2 linked regions of the Phenylobacterium zucineum HLK1 genome follow. The protein of the gene in region 2 binds, or shares a complex with, the protein of the main gene of each other region. Links are inferred from orthologs where the notes say so. Each region holds a gene or a part of one and is shown on either strand. Other genes may lie near its edges.

What was found.
Region 1: the proteins of dnaG (region 2) and PHZ_RS08505 are in contact, whole or in part, in a crystal structure (PDB 2R6A), measured with the Geobacillus stearothermophilus proteins. The link is inferred for Phenylobacterium zucineum HLK1 from one-to-one orthologs. Residues at the interface, in WP_049624496.1 of Geobacillus stearothermophilus: Lys456, Leu457, Leu458, Pro459, Ala460, Asn463, Ala464, Leu467, Leu535, Leu536, Ile537, Ala538, Gln544, Glu545, Asp548, Tyr549, His552; in WP_033016901.1 of Geobacillus stearothermophilus: Ser13, Glu15, Ala16, Gln18, Glu91, Leu92, Asp94, Ala95, Val96, Pro97, Thr98, Ala99, Ala100, Asn101, Tyr104, Tyr105, Ile108.

The regions. Positions count from the first base shown.
Region 1 is NC_011144.1:1,741,565-1,753,158, forward strand. What follows is about bases 1,373-4,330. They hold PHZ_RS08505 (replicative DNA helicase), read right to left. Parts: upstream 3,618-4,330; coding sequence 2,127-3,617; downstream 1,373-2,126. Other genes in these bases: radA (DNA repair protein RadA), read right to left, coding at 1,373-1,398; PHZ_RS08500 (Yip1 family protein), read left to right, coding at 1,508-2,110; rplI (50S ribosomal protein L9), read right to left, coding at 3,782-4,330. Outside these bases: PHZ_RS08490 (CvpA family protein), read right to left, coding at 1-28; more of radA, read right to left, coding at 31-1,372; more of rplI, read right to left, coding at 4,331-4,372; rpsR (30S ribosomal protein S18), read right to left, coding at 4,386-4,676; rpsF (30S ribosomal protein S6), read right to left, coding at 4,694-5,056; PHZ_RS08525 (DUF2059 domain-containing protein), read left to right, coding at 5,288-5,827; PHZ_RS08530 (peroxiredoxin), read right to left, coding at 5,832-6,374; PHZ_RS21630 (calcium-binding protein), read right to left, coding at 6,444-7,757; PHZ_RS21635 (DUF4402 domain-containing protein), read right to left, coding at 7,868-8,854; PHZ_RS08545 (hypothetical protein), read right to left, coding at 8,914-11,594. UniProt on the Escherichia coli protein: The main replicative DNA helicase, it participates in initiation and elongation during chromosome replication. Travels ahead of the DNA replisome, separating dsDNA into templates for DNA synthesis.
Region 2 is NC_011144.1:2,961,837-2,973,409, forward strand. Bases 1-2,937 are described here. They hold dnaG (DNA primase), read right to left. Parts: upstream 2,458-2,937; coding sequence 544-2,457; downstream 1-543. Other genes in these bases: rpoD (RNA polymerase sigma factor RpoD), read right to left, coding at 1-111; sigJ (RNA polymerase sigma factor SigJ), read right to left, coding at 2,551-2,937. Outside these bases: more of sigJ, read right to left, coding at 2,938-3,414; PHZ_RS14270 (hypothetical protein), read right to left, coding at 3,426-3,974; PHZ_RS14275 (hypothetical protein), read right to left, coding at 3,997-4,392; carA (glutamine-hydrolyzing carbamoyl-phosphate synthase small subunit), read right to left, coding at 4,501-5,670; PHZ_RS14285 (DUF1330 domain-containing protein), read left to right, coding at 5,743-6,174; PHZ_RS14290 (DUF1272 domain-containing protein), read left to right, coding at 6,238-6,480; PHZ_RS14295 (HAD family hydrolase), read left to right, coding at 6,534-7,229; PHZ_RS14300 (anti-sigma factor), read right to left, coding at 7,247-7,975; PHZ_RS14305 (sigma-70 family RNA polymerase sigma factor), read right to left, coding at 7,972-8,523; PHZ_RS14310 (cupin domain-containing protein), read right to left, coding at 8,580-8,996; PHZ_RS14315 (TonB-dependent receptor domain-containing protein), read right to left, coding at 9,065-11,573. UniProt on the Escherichia coli protein: RNA polymerase that catalyzes the synthesis of short RNA molecules used as primers for DNA polymerase during DNA replication.

The sequences.
Region 1 (11,594 bases), 1.2 Mb from region 2 along the record:
CCAGGACGATGAAATCGAACTGCGTCATTCCTAGTCCCATGCGCCGTCGCCGATCCGGCGAACGGCGTCCGCGAGGCGGCTCACCCCGGTGAATGTCATGCCGCCCGCGGCTTCGACGTCGGCGGGACCGAGCCCGCGACGGAAGCCGAGCTTTGCGGCCTCCTTCAGGCGGGCGTCCATCCGGCTGACCGAGCGCACCTCGCCCGACAGGCTGATCTCGCCGAAGACCACGCAGTCCTGCGGCAGGGCCTGGTCGAAGGCGGAAGAGGCGAGCGCCGCGGCGGCGGCGAGGTCTGCGGCGGGCTCGGTGATCCGAAGGCCCCCCGCCACGTTCAGATAGACGTCCCGGTCCCCGAAACCAAGGCCGCACCGGGCCTCCAGGACCGCCAGCACCATCGCCAGCCGCCCGGAATCCCAGCCGACCACCGCCCTTCGGGGCGTGCCGTAGGCCGAGGGGGCGACGAGCGCCTGGATCTCCACCAGGACGGGGCGCGAGCCCTCGATGCCCGCGAACACCGCCGCGCCGGCCGCCCGCTCGCCCGAGGTGTTGAGGAACAGCGCCGAGGGGTTCTTCACCTCGGAGAGGCCCGCGTCGTTCATCTCGAACACGCCGATCTCGTCGGTGGCGCCGAAGCGGTTCTTGGCGCCGCGCAGGATGCGGAAGGGATAGCCGCGCTCGCCCTCGAAGGCGAAGACGGCGTCCACCATGTGCTCCACGACCCGGGGACCGGCGATCGTGCCTTCCTTGGTCACGTGGCCGACGAGGATCACCGCCAGCCCCCGCTTCTTCGCCAGACGCACCAGCTCGCCTGCGGCGGCGCGCACCTGGGTGACGGAGCCCGGCCCTGCCTCGTGGGCGTCGCTCCACAGGGTCTGGATGGAATCGATCACCACCAGGTCGAAGTCCTCGGCCTTCAGCCCGTCGGTGATGGCCCGCAGGCTGGTCTCGGCGGCGAGCTTCACCGGCGCGTCGGCCAGGCCCATGCGCTGGGCACGGCCGCGAACCTGCTCCACGGCCTCTTCGCCAGAGATGTAGGCGCAGCGGGCGCCCCGGCGGGCGGCGCTGGCGGCCACCTGCAGCAGGAGCGTGGACTTGCCCACGCCGGGATCGCCGCCCAGCAGGATGGCCGAGCCCGGCACGACCCCGCCGCCGCACACGCGGTCGAACTCCTCCACGCCCGTGGCGATGCGCGGAGGGGCAGGGGTGGCGTCCTCCAGGCCCTGGAAGGCCAGGCCCCGGGCGCGGGTCGCCTTGGACGGCTTCAGGGCGCCCGGCGGGCGGCTGGTCAGCTCCTCGACCAGCGAGTTCCAGGCCCCGCAGGCGGGACACTGCCCGGACCAGCGGGTCTGCACGGCGCCGCAGGACTGGCAGGCATAGACGGCGCCGTCGCGGGCCACGGGATGCTCCTGATTCGAGGGATCCCAAGTCTAGCCGACCGCAGCGCCGGGGTCTGTGCGGCCACGCGGCGCGTGCTAGTCAGATGCCGGGAGCTGTTCGGAGGGCTGGATGAGTCTGGCGTGGCTGGCCCGGCGGGCCGGCGCGATGATCCTGCGGCCGGCGCGAACCTGGGAGACCGTCGCACCGGAACCGGGCGGCGAGCGCCAGGTGCTGGGCCGCTTCGTGGCGCCGCTGGCCGCCATACCGGCCGTGTGCGGAGCGCTCGGGACCTATCTGTTCGGGATCAGCTTCGCGGACGTGGGCGTCCGCCCCAGCCTCGTCTCGATCCTGTCGGAGGCGGTGGTCGGCTATGTGCTGACGCTGGTCGGGGTCTGGGGGCTCGCCTGGCTGGTCGCCGCCATGGGGCCCCTATTCGGCGGGCTGCGGGAGCGGGACCAGGCGCTCAAGCTGGTCGGCTATTCGGGCGCGGCCGCCTGGGTGGCGGGGGCGGCCCATCTCTACCCGAACCTCGCGCTCCCGGTGGGGCTGCTCGCGGCGCTCTGGTGCGCCTGGACGCTCTACCTGGGCCTGCCGCGGCTGATGCGGCCCGATCCGGAGAGGGCCCTGACCTACTTCGCCAGCATCCTGCTGGCCGCGCTCGCGGTGGGCGCGCTCAGGGCCCTGGCGATCGCCCGGGCGGCCGAGCTGGGCGGGCCGCTGCAGTTCTCGTAGGGGCGCGGCCGCCGCCCTAGTGGGGCTCGTAGCGGCTCGAGTCGCGGGCCAGGTTGCCGAACTTGGTCGTGTCGGAGTTGAACGACAGCTTCACCGTGCCGATGGGGCCGTGACGCTGCTTGCCGATAATGAGCTCGGCCAGCCCCTGCACCTGGTCCATCTGCTCCTGCCACTTGAAGTGCTCCTCGGTGCCTTCGCGGGGCTCCAGGCGGCTGAGGTAGTACTCCTCGCGGTACACGAACATCACCATGTCGGCGTCCTGTTCGATCGAGCCGGATTCGCGCAGGTCCGAGAGCTGGGGCTTCTTGTCCTCGCGGTTCTCGACCTGGCGGCTGAGCTGGCTGAGCGCCAGCACCGGCACGTTCAGCTCCTTGGCCAGCGCCTTCATGCCCTGGGTGATCATCGAGACCTCCTGCACCCGGTTGTCGGGGCCGCCGGAGCCGGTCGTGACCAGCTGGAGGTAGTCCACGATAATCAGGTCGAGGCCGACCATCCGCTTCAGCCGGCGGGCGCGGGCCACCAGCTTGGCCAGGGTGATGCCGCCGGTGGCGTCGATGTAGAGCGGCGCCTCCTGGATCTCCATGGCCGCATCGCGGATGCGGCCGAACTCCATGGCGTCGATCTCGCCCTTGCGCAGCCGGTCGCCCGAGACGCCCGAGGCCTCGGCGAGCAGGCGCAGGGCGAGCTGCTCGGCGCTCATTTCCAGCGAGAAGAAGGCCACCACGCCGCCGCGGACCGTCTTGCGGGAGCCGTCGGGCTGGGGCTCCCAGGCGTAGTTGCGGGCGACGTCGAAGGCGATGTTGCAGGCGAGCGAGGTCTTCCCCATCGACGGGCGGGCGGCCAGGATCATCAGGTCGGACGGGTGCATGCCGCCGATCTTCTGGTCGAGGTCGATCAGGCCGGTGGAGAGGCCGGCGAGCCCGCCGTCGCGGCTGTGCGCCTCGGCCGCCATGGCCAGCGCGCCCTGCAGGGCGTCGGAGAACGGCACGAAGCCCTGGGAGACGCCGCCGGTCTCGGCCAGCTGGTAGAGCTGCTGTTCGGCCTGTTCGATCTGTTCGCGGGCGTCGAGCTCGGCGTCGCCCGCCTGGGCCTGGGCGGCGATGTCGCCGCCGATCCGGATCAGGTCACGCCGCAGGGCGAGGTCGTAGATCGCCCGTGCATAGTCCGGGGCGTTGGCCGCGGGCGGGGCGCGCTCCACGAGATCGGCCAGGTAGCGGACGCCGCCCAGCTCCTCGAATGCTGGGTCGCGGGCGAACTGCTCGGCGAGCAGGATCGGCTCCGCGAGCTGGCCCTTGCGGATGTGGGTCTCGATGGCCGCGTAGAGCCGCTGGTGGAAGGGCTCGAAGAAGTGGCGCGCCTGCAAGTTGTCGCCGAGGCGCTCGAAGGCCGCGTTGTCGTAGAGCAGGGCGCCCAGCAGCGCCTGCTCGGCCTCGATGTTGGCTGGAGCGTGGGGGATCGCCGCGTCGTTCGAGACGGGGCGCAGATCAAGAGCCGGAACGATCGCCATGCCTCAATCGATAGCGGTCCAGGGCCGTCCGATCACGGGCGCCACATGTCGCTGCGACCAATTCTCCCCAGAACTTTTCTGAACCTGTGGATGAAGCTTGGCTGCACGAAAAACGGCGCGGGAGGAAGCCCCCCGCGCCGTCTCGCAACCTATCGAAGCGGGCCTTAGGCCTGGGCTTCGGTGTACTCGCTGGCCTGCTGGCCGGCGCCGCCTTCCAGCAGGTCGGCCGCGGCCTGTTCGGCCGCCATGCGCTCGTCCTCGAACTGCGAGGCGATCACGTTCTCGCCGCGGGCCTGACGGTCGGCTTCGTCCTGGCTGCGGGCGATGTTCAGGGTGACGGTGACCGCCACTTCCGAATGCAGCCGGATCTTCACCTCGTGCATGCCGAGCGTCTTGATCGGCTTGTCCAGCACGACCATCGAGCGCTCGACCTTGCCGCCTTCGGCGTTGACCGCGTCGGCCACGTCGCGGCCCGACACCGAGCCGTAGAGCTGGCCGGACTCGCCCGCCTGACGGATCAGGACGTACTGCGTGCCGTCGAGCTTCTCACCGGCCTTGCCGGCGGCTTCCTTGGCCTTGGCGTTGCGGGCTTCGATCTCGGCGCGCTGCGCCTCGAAGACCTTGAGGTTCGCGCCGTTGGCGCGGAGCGCCTTCTGGCGGGGGAGGAGGAAGTTGCGGGCGTAGCCGTCCTTGACGTCGACGACGTCGCCGAGGCCGCCCCAGCCTTCCAGCCGTTCGAGCAGAATGACTTTCATCGGACCTTCCCCCTTACTTCACGACGTAGGGGAGCAGCGCCAGGAAACGGGCGCGCTTGATGGCCTTGGCCAGCTCGCGCTGCTTCTTGGCGGACACCGCGGTGATGCGCGACGGCACGATCTTGCCGCGCTCGGACACGTAGCGCTGCAGGAGCTTGACGTCCTTGTAGTCGATCTTCGGGGCGTTGGCGCCGGAGAACGGGCACACCTTGCGGCGGCGGAAGAACGGACGGCGCGGAGCGCCGCCGGCGGGAGCGCCGACGGTCGCAGACCCGGTGGCGGCCGTGGAGGTTTCTTCGGACATGCGAGAGCCTCCCTTTCCTAGAATTGCGGAGAGTCGTCGCGGCGTTCGCGTTCGCGATCGCGGCGGGCGAGGATCGGGGAGAGCTCGAGGTCGAGTTCGTCCACGCGGACGGTCATGTAGCGCAGGACGTCTTCGTTGATCGACAGCTGGCGCTCCATCTCCTTGACCGCGTCCGCCGGAGCGTCGATCGCGAGCAGGGAGTAGTGACCCTTGCGGTTCTTCTTGATCCGGTAGGTCAGGTTGCGCAGACCCCAGTACTCGATCTTGGCGACGGAGCCGCCGCCTTGTTCGATGAGGGCTTTCAGCTGGTCGTTCAGGGCTTCGGCCTGCTGCGGCGAGATATCCTGCCGCGAAATGACCACGTGTTCGTAGAGGGCCATCAGTTCCTTCTTCCGGTTGGGAGGGCGGCGCGTCCGGCGGCGGAAGGTCCGCCGGAAACGATGGCTCTCAGCGCGGCGACCGGGGGGTTCCCGGCCCTTTCGCGTTCCGCATGAGACCGCCTTCCGTGAAGACGCGGGCCAATAGGGGAAAACCCCTGGAAGGGCAAGGAAATTCGGGGTTGCGCTGCAGCTCTGCCTTGCGGAACCTGCCCCATCAATCCGGAGTCGCCCATGTTCCGCAGGCTTGCCGCCGCCGCCCTCGTCGTCGCGCTTGGGGCCTCTGCGCCTGCGGCGGCCTGGTCCCAGGGTGCATCCCCGCCGGCAAGACCGCAGGCGGCGTCGCCGTCCCCCAAGGCGCTCGAGCTCGTCCAGCGGCTGTTGAAGGCGACGGGGGCCGAGAACCAGGCGGACCTCCTCACCCAGGCCATCATCACCCAGATGGCCGCCTCGTCGAACCTGAACCTCAGCGACGAGGAGCGGGTCGCCGTCGCCCATATCGTCCGTGACGTCATGCGCGAGGAGGTGACGCCGAAGCTCATGGCGCGGATGACGCCGGTCTACGCCAGGACGTTCACCGAGGCGGAGCTCGAGGCGATGGTCGTCTTCTACGAGAGCCCGGTGGGCCAGGCCGCCATCACGCGGATTCCGCAGCTGATGCAGGAATCCATCGCGATCACGGAGGAGCTGATGCCGCCGGCGCAGGGCGAGATCCTGCGCCGGCTCTGCGACAGGTTCGGCTGCGACGCCGACTCCCGGCCCACCCCTTCCTGAGCGGCTACTTCTTCGCCGCCTTCCAGCCTTTGACGGCGCTGAGGGTCTGGGAGACGTGCTCGGACGGGTCCAGCTTGGAATAGGTGTGGATCACCTGGCCGCCGGGCGCGATCACATAGGACGTCCGGTCGGACCAGTCGGGCTTCATCGCCAGCACGGCGTCGTACTGCTTGGCGATCTTGGCCCCCGGATCGGCGGCCACCGGGAACTTGCCCGAGCACTTGTCGGTGTCGGACGAGATCTGCTGCAGCTTGTCGAGGTTGCCGGCGGTCACGCCGATCACGGTCGCCCCCGCCGCCTGGAACTGCGGGATGGCGTCGGCGAACATCTTCGCCTCGATGTTGCAGCCTTTCGTGTCGGCCGCCGGGAAGAAGTAGAGCACCACCGGCCCCTTCTTCCGCGCCTCGGCGAGCGAGAAGGTGAGGGGCTTGCCCGCCTGGTAGCCCTGGGCCGTGAAGTCCGGCGCCTTGTCCCCGGGCTTGAGGGCGGCTGCGGCGGGGGTGGCGATCACCGCGCAGAGCGCGGCGGCGGCGACGAGGCGGTGCATGTGGATCTCCCGGTTTGGCTCCTGCCGTAGGGATACGGCGGAGCCTTCGGTCCGGATGCTAGATCGCCGCTATGCGAAGAGGAAGTCGTCCACGTTCAGCGACCACAGGCTCACGCCCATCAGCGTCAGGGACGAGCCGTCGCCGAAGTCGAACTCGACGCCGTACCACTTCTGCTCGGCGTGCTGCATCAGCTCGTCGAAGCTGCCGACGGTCGCCGGCGAGATCTGGATCAGGTCGCCCGGCTCCCAACGCTTGCCTGAGCCGCCCCAGCCCCAGCCGTGCTTGTGGTGCTCCCAGTGACCCGACTGGAAGTCGAAGATCACGTCGCGACCCGAGCCCTGGTCGAAGATGAAGTGATCCTCGCCCAGGCCGCCGAACAGCTTGTCGTCGCCGGCGCCGCCCACGAGGGTGTCCTTGCCGTTGCCGCCCCACAGGGTGTCGGCGCCGGCCCCGCCCGAGAGGTTGTCCTTGCCGTTGTCGCCGTCCAGCCAGTCGTCGCCGCGGTCGCCGGCGATGGTGTCCTCGCCGTTCCAGCCCCAGATCGTGTCGGGACCGGAATCGCCGGTCAGGGTATTGGACTTGTTGTCGCCCCAGATGACCTTGCCCGGCGCGGTCACCCCCTGGATCTCGAAGGTGACGGTCTGGGGCTCGGAGGCCGCCTCGCCGTCGCTCACCGCGTACTGGAAGGTGACGACCCGGCTCTGGCCGGCCGGCAGGTCCAGGTCGCTCTCCAGCGGCTCGACGTAGAACCGCCCGTCGGGATCGAGGGTGACGCCTTGGGGGAGGTCGCCCACCGGCTGGAAGACCAGCGCCTGCCCGTCGGGGTCCGAGGCGGCCAGCTGGCCGATGAACGTCTCGCCCGCGCGGCCCTCGCCGGAGTAGTCCTCCGCCACCGGGGGACGGTTCTGCTGGAGGGTCAGGTTGTCGAACAGCGTCAGGCCCGAGCCGCCCTCGGCGTACCACTGGAACGCCAGCAGCCCGCCCTGGAAGTCGGCCGGCAGCACCGCCGTCTGGAAGCCGGAACTCGCGTCGGTGCTGAACGACCAGCTGACCGTCGTCCCGTCGCTCTTGTAGCCGATGAAGTTGATCTGGACCGCGGACGAGCCGGGGATGGGCTCCCCGGCCGGCGTGAAGCCGGTCCAGCGGAAGCCGTCGAGATCGACCGAACTCACGCCGAACGCGCCGCCGTCCAGCTTCTCGACCGTGGCGGTGTCGGCCGTGTTGCGCACGAAGATGTATTCGCCCGTGCCGAGGTCGGCGATGCTCAGGCCGCCCTCGAAGGCGTCGGGGGCGTTGGTGGCCGTCGTGAACCGGAAGCCCGCTTCCTCGTAGAGGTTGAACGCGCCGTCGGGGACGCCCCCGAAGCTGATGATGATCGACATGTCAGAGCGGTCCCCTAGCCCCAAATTGGTACAGTCCGGCCCTCAACGGCCGCTGCGCCGCCGCGGCGACGCCGATTTCGGAGGACGGGTCAGCAAGAAGCCTGCCGTCCTCAGTTGTACGCCACCGATACGTTGAAGACGCCGCTGTAGGCGCCCGACGCCGTCGTGCTGTCCAGCGGGAACGAGCCGCCGACCGAGAAGGTGTAGGTTCCCGCCATGCCCAGGATCGAGCTCAGCTTGGGGGTCGAGGCGGTGTTCGTCGTGGTCACCGTAAGCGTCTCGGTCCCGCCCTCGCGGGTCATGACGATCGAGGAGGGGATGGTGACCGACAAGGTTCGCCCGCCTTCGCCAGAGACGGTGTAGTTGGCCCGCGAGGGAGAGGGGGTCGGCAGTCCCACCGCCGCGCCGCCCAGGCTGCGCAGGCCGGTGATGGCGTTGATCGTGACCGTGCCATTGCCGCTGCCGGGGCGCACGATCCGGCCGAAGGACAGGTCGCTGTTCTTGGCGATGCCGAGCGACCGATAGACCGTCGCCAGGCCCGTCCCGGTCTTCGAGACGGTGTTCCCTGAGCCGTTGGGCGTCAGGGTGATCGTGAAGGACGACTGGGCCGCGTTCGTTCCGCCGCCGGCGTTGTCGCCCTTGATGGGGAAGTCCATGCCGACGGTGAAGGTCTTCGACGAGTTCTTTCCGATGGCGCCGACCCTGAACGTCCGCGGGTTCGAGCCGCTCTCGTTGGAGATGACCGATCCCGCCAGGTCGAAGTTGGTCATCGGGCCGGCGCGCCCGGTCGGCGTGCCGACGGCCGAGATCGTCCCGTTCAGGGTCCGCGAGTTGCAGGCGTTCTGGTTCCCGCAGGTGACGGTGACGGTCACCACCGACGTGCCCGTGCCCAGACGGGCGCCGCCGCCGCTGACCTTGCTGATGGCGCCGGTGGCGGCGTCCACCCGGAAGACGGTGTCGCCGACGTCGGCCGAGGTCACGCTGCCGAGGTCCGGGCGGGACGCGGTGATCCCCAGCCCGAACGTCTGGGCCTGGGCCGCGCCGGCCTGCCCAAGCAATGCAATCAGCATCACCTGAATTGCAAGTCTCAGTTGCATGAACTTCCTGCGGCCGGGGAGGGTATTACGCTGAACGGACAAGTTGGGAGGCCTCTATACTAAGCTGCCGCATCTTCCAACGTGCTTGACGTCTGCTCGACGTCCTCAGGGCGCGGCTCGAAGAGGACTTCACCCTGCACGTCGGTTCCGAAGCCGCCGTCGTTCTTGACGACGGCGGTCAGCGGCGCAGCCAGCCGCATCCGCAGCCGCCGCGCCTGCTCGGGCTCGAGCTCCACCCGATAGCGCCCCACGGGAACGCCCGAGAAGATCGCCGTGCCGTCGAACTCGGTGCCGGCCTCGTACGTGCGCCCCTTCTCGCCGATGAGGACCAGGCGGGCGGCCGCCAGGCCTACGGGATCGCCGTCGGGGCGGCGCAGGATCAGCCGGACCATCACGTCGCCGGTTGGCTGCATCGGATAGGCGATCTCCATCGTCGACCCGGGCCGGGGGCGAAGGTCGAGGGTGGTGGGGGGCGTCGAGACGGAAGGGTTCTCCAACTGGTCCAGGCCGACCAGGAGGCGCGCCGTGGGGCCAGCGCCGATGCCGGACACGAAGGCGCGGCCGTCCGGGCCCGTCTTCACGCGCGTCAGCCCGCCCTCGAGGGTCACGTCCTTCACCGGCTCCTCGCCCGGATCGAAGACGCCGTTCGCGTTCTCGTCCAGGAAGGCGTGGAAGAGGACGCTGCCGCCCGATCCGGGGCCCGGACGCGTCATCTGATAGCCGCCCGCCGCCGGGTTGTAGTTCAGGCCGAAGCTCAGCTGCGCGCCGAGGCTCCAGGAGTTGTCGCGGTTGTTGTAGTCGCCGCTCAGCGCCAGGTCGCCCATCCGCAGGCGGTGGATGCTGGAGACCGTGAAGTTCGTGCCCTCCAGGTCGTCGAGCGGCTGGCCGACCCCCAGCCGCACGGCCCAGGTGTCGGTGATGTCGCGGTCGGCGGTGATCGCCAGGGACCGCGCCGTGAGCTCGGGCAGGATGTCGTAGTCGAGAGCGGCGCGCAGCTGCCAGGCGTAGTCGCGGAAGGTGGAGGCGGCGACGTAGCCGGTGAGGCGCTCGTACGTGCTGGCCCGGCCGTCGGTCCGCTCGTATTCGAAGCCCGACGAGACCAGCACGTTGGCCACCGAGGTGGAGGCGCGGAGCGAGCCCAGGTAGTTGAGGGTCCCGTCGGCGTAGGCGTAGCGGGCGGCCCGGGCCGAGATCGGGATGATCCGGCCCGTCAGCTCGACGCTCGCATCCACCGAGAGCTCTGTCCGCTGGCGGGTCGGGCGGGAGCGGTCGAAGCCGGGGCCGTTCTCGTCCAGGAACCCGCGACGGAACTCGGCGTGGCGCAGGACGATCGAGGCGCCGCTGACCTGGCCGGCCAGACCGATGAAGGCGCCTGTCCGGCCTCGGTCGTCCGCGGCTAGGTCGACCTGGGTGGAGAAGCCCAGCAGCGAGGTGCGCAGGCCCACATTGTAGGCCGCGCGGTACTTCTCCTCGTCGATCGGAACGAGCGCCGCGCCGCCGGAGAGCGTGAGGAACGAGGTCAGGCCGTAGTTCACCGCCGCCACGGCACGGAAGCCGCCGGCGCGCTCCAGCGTGCTCGGCGCCGAGCCGAGGCCGTCGAACGTGAAGACCTCCCGGTCCTGTTCGACCGCGCCCAGTTCGAAGGTCGCCCGACCGCGCGGCAGCAGGCCGCCGCCGACGTTGATGATCCGGGTCTGCTCGCTGCGTTCGCCCCGCGGCCCGTAGGTGACGATGCGGATCACGTTCACCCCGGGGGCGAGCGGCACGTTCAGGAACTCGTAGCGGCCTTTCGCGGGGGTGTTCTGGCCGCTCCGCAGGACGTCGTTGATGTAGAGTTCGACGTCGTAGCCGATGGGCAGCTCGCCCCGCAGGTCGATGCGGTTGAAGATGTTGGTCTCGTCCAGCGGGACCGTTGAAAGGCTGAAGCCCCGGCCCCCGACCGCCCGCGGCCCGAGCGACAGGGCGGGGGTGTAGACATCGCCGATGCTGACCACACGGGCCTTGAGCGGCCCAAGCAGCCCGCCCTGGAGCGAGCGCCGCTCGAACAGGACCCGGGCCGAGGAGGGGCGCCCGGTCTCGTCCGAGCCGAGGTAGCCCTGGAAGTTGCCGTAGGCGAGATCGGCCGCCGCCCGCACGTCGTAGCGGAAGGGCGTCTGGGGATCCTCGGTCTGGACTCCGGTGGCGAGCTGGACGTCGAAGGCCGGGAGGCTTGCGGCGCGGTACGGCGGATCGACCACGAGACTCTCGGCGGCGCCGGCCTGCGGGTCCGTTCCGAGGTTGCGCAGCCGGGCCATGCGCTCGCGCCGCGACTGGATGGGCAGCGGCTCCTGGGCGATGATCTTGATCGAGAGCGCCTCGACGCTGATCTCGAACTTCATCGGAAGCAGGCGCGTGGCGGCCGAGGCGCGCAGGTAGACCTCGGTCGGTGTGACCGCGATGTCGTCGGTGGACAGCGCCTCGGCGCGGGCGCCCTCGCGCGCGGTGCCGGTCTTCAGGTCGATGATCAGGGAGCGGCGGGCCTCGCCGACCCGGCCGATGACCCGCCCCTCGGCCGGCAGGACGTCGACGTCCATCTCGAGGAGCCGGGTGAGCTCGCCGACGGGCAGGTAGGGGTCTGTGGGATCGCCGTAGGCCGCAAGGCCGTCGGTCAGGGTGAGCTGGTCCAGTTCTACGGAAAAGAGAACCAGGTTCCCGGGATCGATGACGTCAGCCCGCGGCTGGATCGCCGATCCAGCCGGGG
Region 2 (11,573 bases):
GGCCTTGGCCTGCTTGATGAACTTCTTGACCGCGGCGTCGGTCAGGTCGAGCAGCGGGCCGTCGCCTTGGGTGGTTTCGGGCGTTTCGGCTTCGGCTGTGTTCGAGCTCATCGAGTTCTCCGGCATGGGCGTCCCCGTCTCCTGCAAGACGCGGGCCCGAGATAATGTGCGGCGTTCAAATGCTTAGGGGCCGCGACGTTACGACCCGTATTCCGCCAAATTCGTTCCGTTTTGATCGTGCGTGTTCAGGCGCCCGCTCCACTGGCCGCAGCTCCGCCACGACCGAGCGACCGCGAAGGTCGCCCCCCGCAGCGCAAGCCCTGGGATCACCGCGCATCGAGGGAGGCATCCGCTTTAAAGGTGGGCGCGCCCGAAAGGTCGCAGCGGCCCGGTCGATGCCTGTCAACAGCGCGCTAAATCCGCACGCCGCCAGATGGCAAGCCGAGTCCCGCAAGTCAAGGCGCCCCCGCGTCCGGCCGAGGCGAATGAATTCGTTCGAGGATTTGCGGCAGTCCCCGTGCCAGTGCGGATTCGCCGCACCCCTCAATGGGGCAGCACCGGCTTGTCGTGCGCCTCGCCGGCCCAGTCCGAGTTGACCAGCTTGCGCAGGTGGTCCCGCTCGGCCTTCAGGTTGATCAGGGCCGCGGCGGCGCTGGGATCGCGGGCCATGTCGCCCACGGCGCTCGCCACCGCCCGCTCCAGGGCCTCCAGCTTCATCAGGAGCTCGAACGCCTGGCTCCACAGCGCCCGGACCCGGTCGCGGGCGGCCGTGGCGTCGAGGAACGGGGCGCTCACGCCGGCGCGCCGGGCGTCCCGCTCCAGCTTGGCGATCAGCTCCTGCGACACCCCGCGGGAGCGCAGGCGGCGCACCACGCCGTCGAACTCGGCCTCGTCGGTCTCGTAGCGGATCTGCACCAGCGCCTGGGCGATGGCGTCCAGCCGTTCGTCGCCGAAGCCGCGGGCCCCCACCAGCTCGATGGAGTTGTCGATCAGGCTGGGATCGTGCAGCGCCGCGACCGCCAGGGCCGCCGCGAGCGGCCGGGGCGAGGCCTTCAGGTCCTGGGCCGCCTGCTTGGTCTCGGGGCTCGCGCCGGCCAGCGCGCCCTTCTTGGCCCAGCGGTGACGCGACAGCTCCCGGCCGGCCGCGCCCACGGTGTAGACCGGCTGCTGGGTGGGCCACAGCTGCTCGAACCGGCCCAGCAGGTCCTCCTTGTAGGCCTGCGCCAGGTCCGGATCGGCGATCGTGGCGGCGAGCTTGCGCAGGCGCACCTTCAGCGCGGTGCGCCGCTCGGGCGTGTCCAGCGGCTCCAGGTCGCGCTCGCGCACGAACAGCGCCTCGGCGAACGGCGTGGTCTTCTCCAGCTGCGACTTCAAGGCCGCGGGGCCCTGCTCGCGCAGCACGTCGTCGGGGTCCTTGCCCCCCTCGACCAGGGCGAACTTGAAGCTCTTGCCGGGCTTCAGCAGCGGCAGCGCCCGGTCGATGGCCCGCCCGGCGGCCTGCCGGCCCGCCCGGTCGCCGTCGAAGCACAGCGTCGGTTCGGGATGGTGGCGCCACAGCACCTCCATCTGCTCCTCGGTCAGCGCCGTGCCCATGGGCGCGACGGACGGAATGCCCGCCCGTTGGCAGGCGATCACGTCCATGTAGCCTTCCACCACGACCAGCGGCGGCTCGTCGCCGGTCGGCGCCGCGGCCAGGATCTTCCGCGCCTCGGAGAGGCCGTAGAGGTTGTTCCCCTTGTGGAAGACCACCGTCTCGGGGCCGTTCAGGTACTTGGCGCGGGCGTTCGGGTCCATCGCCCGGCCGCCGAACGAGACCACCCGGCCGCGGGCGTCCAGGATCGGGAAGATGATCCGGTCGCGGAAGCGGTCGTAGGGCGCGCCGCCGTCCTCGGGGGCGATCAGCAGGCCCGCCTCGACCAGCTCGGCCGGACGGGCGCCCTTGGTCACCAGATAGTCCTTCAGCGCGGTGCGGCCCGAAGGCGAGAAGCCCAGGCGGAACCTCGCCCATTCCTTCTCGGGCAGGCCGCGCTTCTCGAGGTATGCGCGGGCGTCGCGGCCCACCGGCCGTTTCAGCTCGGCCTCGAACCACTGGGCGGCCAGCTCCAGCCAGTCGGCGAGGCCCTGGCGCTTCTTCTCGACCTCGGCGCCGCGCGGGTCTGCCGCCGGCAGCGCCAGCCCCGCCTCGGCCGCCAGCTTTTCCACCGCCTCGGCGAACGAGAGCCGCTCGGTCTCCTGCAGGAAGGTGATGATGTCGCCGGTCTTGCCCGACGAGAAATCGAAGAACTGGCCCTTCTCGTCGTTCACGAAGAACGAGGGGGTCTTCTCCTTGTTGAACGGCGACAGGCCCACGTACTCGCGGCCCTGCTTGCGCAGCTTCACGGTCTTGCCGATCACGTCGGACGGCCGCAGCCGTCCCTTGATCTCTTCGATGAAGCGCTCGTCGAACCGCCCGACCATGGGAAACCGCTACCACCTTGCGCGGCGAGGGCCTGTGGATGAGTCGCGCGCGCCTGTGGATGATAGCGCCGAAACGGTGCGACGAGTCGGTCGCTAGCGGAGATGCGCCAGCTTCTCCGGATTGCGCATGATGTAGATGGCGGCGATCCGCCCCTCCTCGTCGGGCTGGAAGGCGAACGTCTGGGGCCCGTCCTCCAGCCGCAGCAGCAGCCCCGGATAGCCGTTGATCCGCACCGTCTCGTAGGCGCCGGCGCCGTAGTAGGCCGGATAGCGCCAGCGGACCCCGCGCAGCAGCGACATCACGTCATCCCGGCCGACCAGCACCCGAAGCGCCGCCGTCCGCTTGCCGCCGCCGTCGCTGACGAGGATCGCGTCCTCGGCCAGCAGCGAGGAGAGCGCGCTCGCGTCGGCGGTGAGCGCGGCGTGGGCGAACGCCTCGGCCAGCCGCACGGCCTTCTGGTGGTCCACCGAGAACCGGGGCCTGGCGTCCTGCACGTGGGCCCGCGCGCGGCTGGCGAGCTGGCGCACGGCCGCTTCCGAGCGGCCGAGGGTCTCGGCGACCTGGGCGTAGTCCTGTTCGAACACGTCGTGCAGCAGGAACACCGCCCGCTCCAGCGGCGAGAGCCGCTCCAGCGCCAGCAGGAAGGCCACCGAGACGTCCTCGGCCCGCTCCACGGGGTCCTCGGTCAGGGGCTCGATCAGCGGCTCGGGCAGCCAGGGGCCGCGGTAAGCCTCGCGCTCGGCCTTCGCCGCCCGCAGGCGGTCGATGCACAGGCGGGTGGTCGCGCGCACGAGCCAGGCGGCGGGATCGGCGATCCCCTCCCCGGCCCGCGTCCAGCGCAGCCAGGCGTCCTGCACGGCGTCCTCGGCCTCGGCGACCGAGCCCAGCATGCGGTAGGCCAGCCGATTCAGCCGCGGCCGGCTGGCCTCGAAGGCGTCGGTGAGGACGGCGTCCATGGCCCGCGATCCTACGCCGCCAGCCGGCGCGGGGCGATGGCTTCGCCGCCGACCGTGACGCGGGAACAGGCCTTGCCGTAGCCGAGGGCGTACTTGAGCGTCGGGTACATGCGCGAGGCGGTGATCGCGAGCGAGATGGCGACCAGCGCCGGATCGCCCCAGCGGCGCACGATCTCGTCGCGGAGCGGGTCGCAGGCCTCCATGTCGCGAGCAAGGCTCGCCCTGGCGAAGCGCCAGGCCAGCGCCGCCGTCTCGCCCATCGCCGACTCGTCGCCGTCCAGGAGGGCGCGGAGGACCGCCGGATCGACGCCGTTCTCGACGGCGATGTCGCAGGCGATCTGGGTGCAGGGGCCGCAGTCCTCGGACATCGTGCCGACCAGGCCGGCGGCGACCAGCGCCTCGGCCGGCGCCGCCCTGACATCGGCCGCGCGGGTCCCGAAGCCGAACTTCATCAGGCTGGCCGGGCTCGCCCGCAGCACGTGGCGCATATAGGCGGCATCGTAGCCGTAGCGCCGCTCGAAACCGTCGATCCAGCGCGAGAGGCAGGCTCTCAGGAGCATGTCGTTCTCCTCGGTCATGGGCTCAGCGAGGCGCAGGTCTGCGGACGAGCGCGAGCAGCAGGGGGATGGCGGCCAGCAGGTAGACGCCGACGAAGTCCTGCCGCACGTCGGCGAGCGGGCTCGTCCCGCAGGCGGCGTCATAGACGTGGATGGCGGCGTGGAAGGTCAGGAAAGCCGCGCCGGCGGCCATGGCCGGCCAGCCCTGGCGCGGTCGCCAGGCGAACCAGGCCAGGCCGAGGGCCGCGACCAGGTAGGCCGCGCCGATGTCCCGGACGAAGTGGGGATTGAACGGGCCGGTCGCCGGCACGCCGGGAACCGCGTCATACCAGGCCAGGGGCCCGAAGAGCATGGCCAGGCCATTGGCGCCCAGCACCGCGGCGGTCAGGCCCGCCAGCCATCGATCCCAGTTGCGCGCCACGCTGCGCCTCCCTCGTCCACGCCCCTAGGACGGAGGAGGGTCGGCCGGTGTGACACGGCGGCGGCGGATTTTTTTCTCTCCCCTCCCAGGCGGGAAAGGACGCGCGGCCTACCGCTTGCCGTCCATCAGGCCGGCGAACCGTTCGAACAGGTAGAGGCTGTCGGTGGGGCCGGGCGAGGCCTCCGGGTGGTGCTGCACGGAGAAGACCGGCTTGTCCGTCAGGGCCAGGCCCGCGTTGGTGCCGTCGAACAGGCTGACGTGGGTCTCGACCACGGGGGCCGGCAGGCTGTCGCGGTCGACGGTGAAGCCGTGGTTCATCGAGACGATCTCCACCTTTCCGGTGGTGAGGTCCTTCACGGGATGGTTCGCGCCGTGGTGGCCCTGGTCCATCTTCACGGTCTTGGCCCCGAGCGCGAGCGCCAGCATCTGGTGGCCCAGGCAGATGCCGAAGACCGGCTTGCCGCTGTCCACCAGCTTGCGGATCTCGGGCACGGCGTACTCGCCCGTGGCGGCCGGGTCGCCCGGGCCGTTCGACAGCAGCACACCGTCCGGATTGCGCTTCAGGATGTCCTCGGCGGGCGTGTTGGCCGGCACCACCGTCACCCGCGCCCCGACGGACGTCAGCGCGCGCAGGATGTTGCGCTTCACGCCGAAGTCCATGACCACCACGTCGTACTTCGGCTGCTCGGGGGCCTTGGCGTAGCCCTCCTCCCAGCTCCACAGGCCCTCCTCGTAGACGAACGGCTGCAGGCACGAAGCGTCCTTGGCCAGGTCGAGCCCGACGAGGCCGTTCCATTCGCGCGCCTTGGCCACCAGGGCGTCCAGGTCGAACTTGCCCTCGGGGTCATGGGCGATCACCGCGTGCGGCATGCCGTGCTCGCGGATCCGGCGGGTCAGGGCCCGGGTGTCGACGCCGGCCAGGCCGACGACGCCGCGGCGGGCCATCCACGTCTCCAGATCGGCGTCGGCCCGCCAGTTGGCCGGGCGGGTGGGGACGTCGCGGAAGATCGCGCCGCGGGCGGCCGTCTCGGCCGAGCCCGACATCTGCTCGATGTCCTGCACGTTGGTTCCCACGTTGCCCACGTGCGGGAAGGTGAAGGCCACGATCTGGGCCATGTAGGAGGGGTCGGTGAGGATCTCCTGGTACCCGGTCATGGCGGTGTTGAAGCACACCTCGCCGACGGCCTCGCCGACCGCGCCGACGCCGATCCCCTGGAGGACGGTCCCATCCGCGAGCGCGAGCACGCCAGTTGCGCCGGGCAGCAGTTCGCGGCTCATGGGGTCTCTCCTTGTAGGCAAACGGCCGCGTAGGTAGTGACTCGCGCCTACGTGGTCAATCGGAGGGACGCTATGGCGCACATCGATCCGGAACGCGAGGCCTGGGAGGCGTTCAAGTCGCTGCCGCGCGACCAGCCGATCCACATGCTGAACCTGATCCGGCTGAAGCCCAAGGCCGAGTATCCGGAAGGCCACCCCGACCACGGCAAGGACCTGACCGGGCTCGACGCCTACCGCGCCTACGGCCGGACCACGGCCCCCATCTTCAAGCGCCTGGGCGGGCGGCAGGTCTGGGCAGGCAAGCCGCAGGTGATGGTGACGGGCCCGCAGTCCGAGGCCTGGGACCTGGCGTTCATCGCCGAATACCCCAACGCCGACGCCTTCATCGCCATGGTCCGCGATCCCGAATACCGCGAGCTGGTGCAGCACCGCACCGCCGGCGTGGCGGACTCGCGCCTCCTGCGCCTGTCGCCGCTGGAGCCCGGCGAAGGGTTCGGGGAGTAGTCGGCAGGAATCGAGGGAAACCTGTCCTTTCCGCCGCGCGGCGGTTGGATCATGCTGACCGCCATGCTGGCCCTGCGACCCAACTGCGAATGCTGCGACCGCGACCTGCCGCCCGACAGCCGGGAGGCGCGGATCTGCACCTTCGAATGCACCTTCTGCGCCGACTGCGCCGAGAGCCGCCTCGGCGGCGCCTGCCCCAACTGCGGCGGCGAGCTGGTGCGCCGCCCGATCCGCCCGGCCGCGGCCCTCGCCCGCTTTCCGGCCCAGGTCGAGCGCGTCCTCAAGGCCCACGCCGCCTGCGCCTGACGGCGCACCGCCCGAGATTGCGCACCGCCGGGGACGCGCCGTAAGAGCGCGCCATGCGCATCACCACGGTCGGCCTCGATGCCGACGACACGCTCTGGCACAACGAAGGCATCTTCCGCCTGACCCAGGACCGCTTCGTCGCGCTCATGGCGCACCTGGCCGATCCGCAGGACCTGATGGCCAAGCTGCGCGACGTCGAGAAGCGCAACCTGCGGCTCTACGGCTATGGCGTGAAGGGCTTCACGCTCTCGATGATCGAGACGGCGATGGAGCTGACCGGCAACGAGGCGCCCAGCCGGCTGATCGCCGAGATCCTGGCCGCCGGGCGCGAGATGCTGACCCATCCGGTCGAGCCGCTGCCGGGCGTCGAGCAGGCGCTGGCCGACCTCGCCCAGGATTACCGGCTGGTGCTGATCACCAAGGGCGACCTGCTGCACCAGGAGCAGAAGCTGGCGGCCTCGGGCCTCGGCGAACTGTTCGTCGCCGTCGAGATCGTCTCCGAGAAGGACGCGGGCACCTACGAGCGGGTGTTCGCCCGCCACGGCGCGGGCGCAGCCCGGGCCGCCATGTGCGGCAACTCCATGCGCTCGGACATCCTGCCGGCGCTGGAGGCGGGCGCCTATGCGGCCTACGTCCCTTATGAGCTGGTCTGGGAGCACGAGGTCGCCGACGCCCCGGAGAACCACCCGCGCTTTACGGAGCTGTCCAGCCTCGCCGAGCTGCCGGCCTGGCTGCGGGCGCTGACCTAGGGCCGGATCCGGCCCGGCTAGATGCGGCCGAGCGCGCCGCGGGCCGCGATCGGGCCGCTCGGACCCTGGGGATCCGTGGAGCCGCCCGGCGGCTCGACCGAGACGGCGAGTTCGGCGCCCTCCGAGACCATCCGGTCGAGGGTCTCCGGCATCGGCATGGCCCGGGACGTCCCGGGCTCGACCATGCCGAGCGAACGCGGCTTGCCGTCGCCCGGGATCAGCCAGAGCTGGTGCACGTGCAGCGGATCGGTCCCCGGCGGCACCAGGGAGGTGACGATCAGCGCCTTCCGCTGCGGGTCGTAGGCGGCGACGAACAGCGGCTGCACGCCGCCCGCCTGCGGCATCAGGCTGGCGTTCAGCAGCGGCCCCGGCTGGGCCGGCGGGGCCTGGATCACGGTCGGCGGCCGGTTGGCGACCACCACGACGGCCGCAAGGCTGGCGGCGGCCAGGCCGAAGCCGCCCATGGCGGCGGCGCGCCAGAATCTCAGCCGCCGCACGGCGCGGGGATTGTCATTGGCCGGCAGGCGCCTGGCGATCCGCTCCCACAGGCCGGCGGGCGGGGCGACCGGCGTCACGCCGTCCACCAGCGGCGCGAGGCGGATGCGCCAGGCGTCCACCTGGGCCGCGAAGACGGGATCGCGGGCCATCCGGACCTCGGCCTCGGCGCGCTCGGCGCCGGTCAGCACGCCCAGCGCGTGCTCGGCGGCCAGGGCCTCGAGGCCTTCCAGTTCGGGCGCTTCGCTCATTGCTCCAGGCACCCCCGGAGTTTGGCGAGACCGCGGCGGATCCAGCTCTTCACCGTCCCCAGCGGCGTCTCCATCCGCCGGGCCAGCGCGTCATAGGTGACGCCTTCGAAGAAGGCGGTGCGGATGACCGTCTGCGTCCGCTCGTCCAGTTCGCCCAGGCAGGCGGCCAGGCGCGCCCGGTCGTCGGCGGCCGACAGCAGGGCCTCGGCGCCCACCTGGCTCTCGTCGGCGATCTCGAGCTCTTCCACCGGCTCGGCCCGGGCCATCGGGCCGCGCGCGCGGAGGCGGTCGATCGCGCGGTTGCGGGCGATGGTGGCGATCCACGTCATGACGCTCGCCCGGGCCGCATCGAAGCGGTCGGCGCGTCGCCAGATCGTGACGTAGACCTCCTGCAGCACGTCTTCGGACTCCTCGCGGTCGGCGAGGATACGCAGGCAGACGCCAAATAGCTTCGAGGAGGTGGCCTCGTACAATTGTCGCAGGGCCTCGCGGTCGCCATCGGCGATGCGCGGCATCAGCGCGGCCAGGGAGTCGGTCGATGTCGCCACGGGGGGCAAGCTGCCCGCGCCCGGAGACTTGCGCAAGGAAATGGTGCGGCTTGCCGCTAGGGCCTGGGGACGGTGACGGCCGCGCCGGGCGGCGCCTGGTCGATGGTCAGCAGGCGCACCGGCTCGTCTCCGACGACGACGCCTTCGTGCCACTGGTCCACGGAGTCCACCAGCCAGTCGCCGGGGGCCGGCTCGCTGACCGTCCCCGTATCGAGGTGGGTGACCTTCAGGCGGCCCGACAGCACCTGGACGATCCGCGGGTACGGGTGCTTGTGCGGCGGCAGGCGTTCGCCGGGGGCGATCGTCGTCTCCGAGACGGTCACCCGCACCGGGCCGGACGGCGGCGAGATCGGCTGGCCGGTGAGGGTGGCCTCGATCACGGCGATGGGCCTGACCAGCGGCCCGACGGCCGGCTGGGCCGCGGCGGGCGCGGCCAGCAGCGAGAGGGGGATGAGAACGGCGAAGCTGCGCATCCGCAAAGGATGCGCAGCTCGCGGTCGTCTGCTCAAGCCGCCGGAGCGGCCAAGCCTGGAAGCCGGGCCTAGAAGCTGGCCTTCAGGCCCACGTAGAAGAACCGGCCCAGCGGCCCCACGGGCGTGGCGCCCGAGGTGAAGGCGGCGGCGCCGGTCGAGTTCACGCCGGTCGTGCCGCGGTCGGGCAGCTGGTTGGTGAAGTTGTTCACCCCGCCGTAGAGGGCGTATCGGTCCTGCAGGTTGTACTGCACCTGGATGTCGTGGGTCGCCCGCTCCGAGTAGTACCAGTACTCCTCGGGCACGTAGTTCGGGCTCGAGGCGCGGCGCTCGTCGGTGTAGCGCTTGGTCTCGTCGAACCAGTTGAACCCGTAGTTGACCATCAGGTCGTTCCACATCCAGGTCAGGTCGAAGTTGGCCTGCCACTTGGGCGCGCCCACGTAGCCCAGCTCGCTCGACGGATCGGCGCCCTCCACCTCGGTGAACTCGAGCTTGGTGGTGCGGTTGGCGGCCAGCGCGAGCTGGAATTCGCCGATATCCCGCGACAGGCCGAAGTCCGTCGGACGGAAGCGGTACTGGGCCACGAAGTCGAAGCCCTCGGTCTCGTACTTCGAGACGTTCACCGAGTACTCCTGGAACGAGTCCACGAAGCGGGTGGACGCGTCGCGGGTGAACAGGTTGCAGAAGTCGTTCGGCTGTTCGAGGTCGTAACAGCTCTCGATGATGGTGTTGGCGGTGAACAGGTTCACCGCGTCGGTCAGCCGGATGCGGTACCAGTCCAGCGAGAGCGACAGGCCGGGCGCGAAGCGCGGCGTGAAGACCGCGCCGAGGGTCCAGGTGTCGCCCTTCTCCGGGCCGAGGTCCGGGTTGCCGCCGACCACGCCTTCCACCGACGAGGAGGTGGTGTTGATGAACTGGGTCGCGATCGGGTCGAAGCCCAGGTCGGCGATGCAGTTGGCCAGGCGGTACTGGCTGCCCGCCTCGACGTTCCGGTAATCGCACGGGTCGGTGATCGTGCGGAACGTCTGGGTCTGCGGCAGGAACAGCTCGTTGATGTTCGGCGCGCGGACCGCCCGGGCGCGGCTGCCGCGGATCATCAGGTCGTCGTTGACCCGCCACTGTCCGCCGAGGTTCCAGGTGTTGGTCGTGCTGATCGTCGAATAGTCCGAGAACCGGTAGGCGGCGTTCACGTCCAGCGACTGGACGAACGGCAGGTCGCGCAGGACCGGGACCGCCAGTTCGCCGAACAGCTCGTAGACGTCGAACGCGCCGGTGCTGATCGCGCCCTGGCCGAGCCAGGTGACGTCATAGCCGTACTGCGCGCCCAGCAGCTCCTCGTCCGAAGGCGTGAAGCGGCTCTTCTCCTTGCGGTACTCGGCGCCCAGCACGAAGCCGACCGGGCCGGCCGGCAGGCGGAAGAAGGCCTCGGTGTTGCCCGAGACGTAACCGTTCAGCACGTGCTGCTCGATCTTGGCCGAGGAGCGGGCGACGCCGTTGATCCAGGCGCGCGCCTCGTCCGAGACGCTCTCGCCGAAGATGTTCACCGGCACGCAGCCCGAGGCGTTCGGCGCATAGGCTCCCGCCCAGGCGGCCGCGTCGATGCCGTTGCCGTAGAGATCGCCGTACGGGATGGCCGACGGATCGAGGCTGGAGCGGCAGACGATGTTCCCGCTGGCCGGGTCGCGCACCGCGTCGATGGCGGCGAACCAGCGCAGGTTGTTCCGGTTGTTGAGCTCCCGGTTGTCTTCCTTGGTCTGGCCGTAGGTGTAGGACAGGCTGTAGGCGATGTCGGGGGTGAAGTCCCCTTCCAGGCCGATCACCGACCGGAAGGTCTCGCGCTCGACGTCGCGGCGCACCTGGCCGAGGTCGAAGTTGTCGCGGCCCACCAGCACGCCCGGATCGGGCAGCCAGGAATCGGCCGTCGCCAGCCCGCCGGGCGCCAGCGCGCTCTCGCGGATGCTCTCCGGCATGAACGGATTGTCGATCGGAACGAAGATGCCGTAGTCGAACGTCGGCTGGGACGTGAAGGACGTCCTGGCGTTGTTGTACTTGAACTCGCCGAACAGGCGGTGGTTGTCGGTGAGCTCGAACGTGCCGGCCACGTAGCCGGTCCAGCGCTCCAGCCCCGGCAGCAGCTCGGTCTGGAAGAGGTCGGTGGGCGTGCCCGAGCCGCCGATCATCGAGAAGCCGCCGGCGTACAGGCCGTCGCGCCAGGGCTGGCCGTTGCCCTGGAAGTTGGCCCCCGAGATCGAGTCCGAGTTGTTGTTCGAGAAGACCGCGCCACCGGTCGCGGTGTCGATGTAGCGCACGTCGCGCGCGAAGCTGAGGTCGTAGGTCCCCCACACCGAGGCGTCGAGGCCGTCGTTGTAGCGCATGGGGTTGTTGACCAGCACCTCGCGCGAGCCCGGACGCGAGAACTTGCGGTCGCGCGGATCGATGGCGTCGGTGTTGGAGTACTCCAGGGCCGCGGTCACGTTCGCGCGGCCGTCGAGGAAGTTCTTGCCGCCGACGGCGCTGATGAAGGCGGTCTCGCCGCCGCCGAGGTCGGACCAGCCGTATTGCGTACGGACGTCCAGGCCC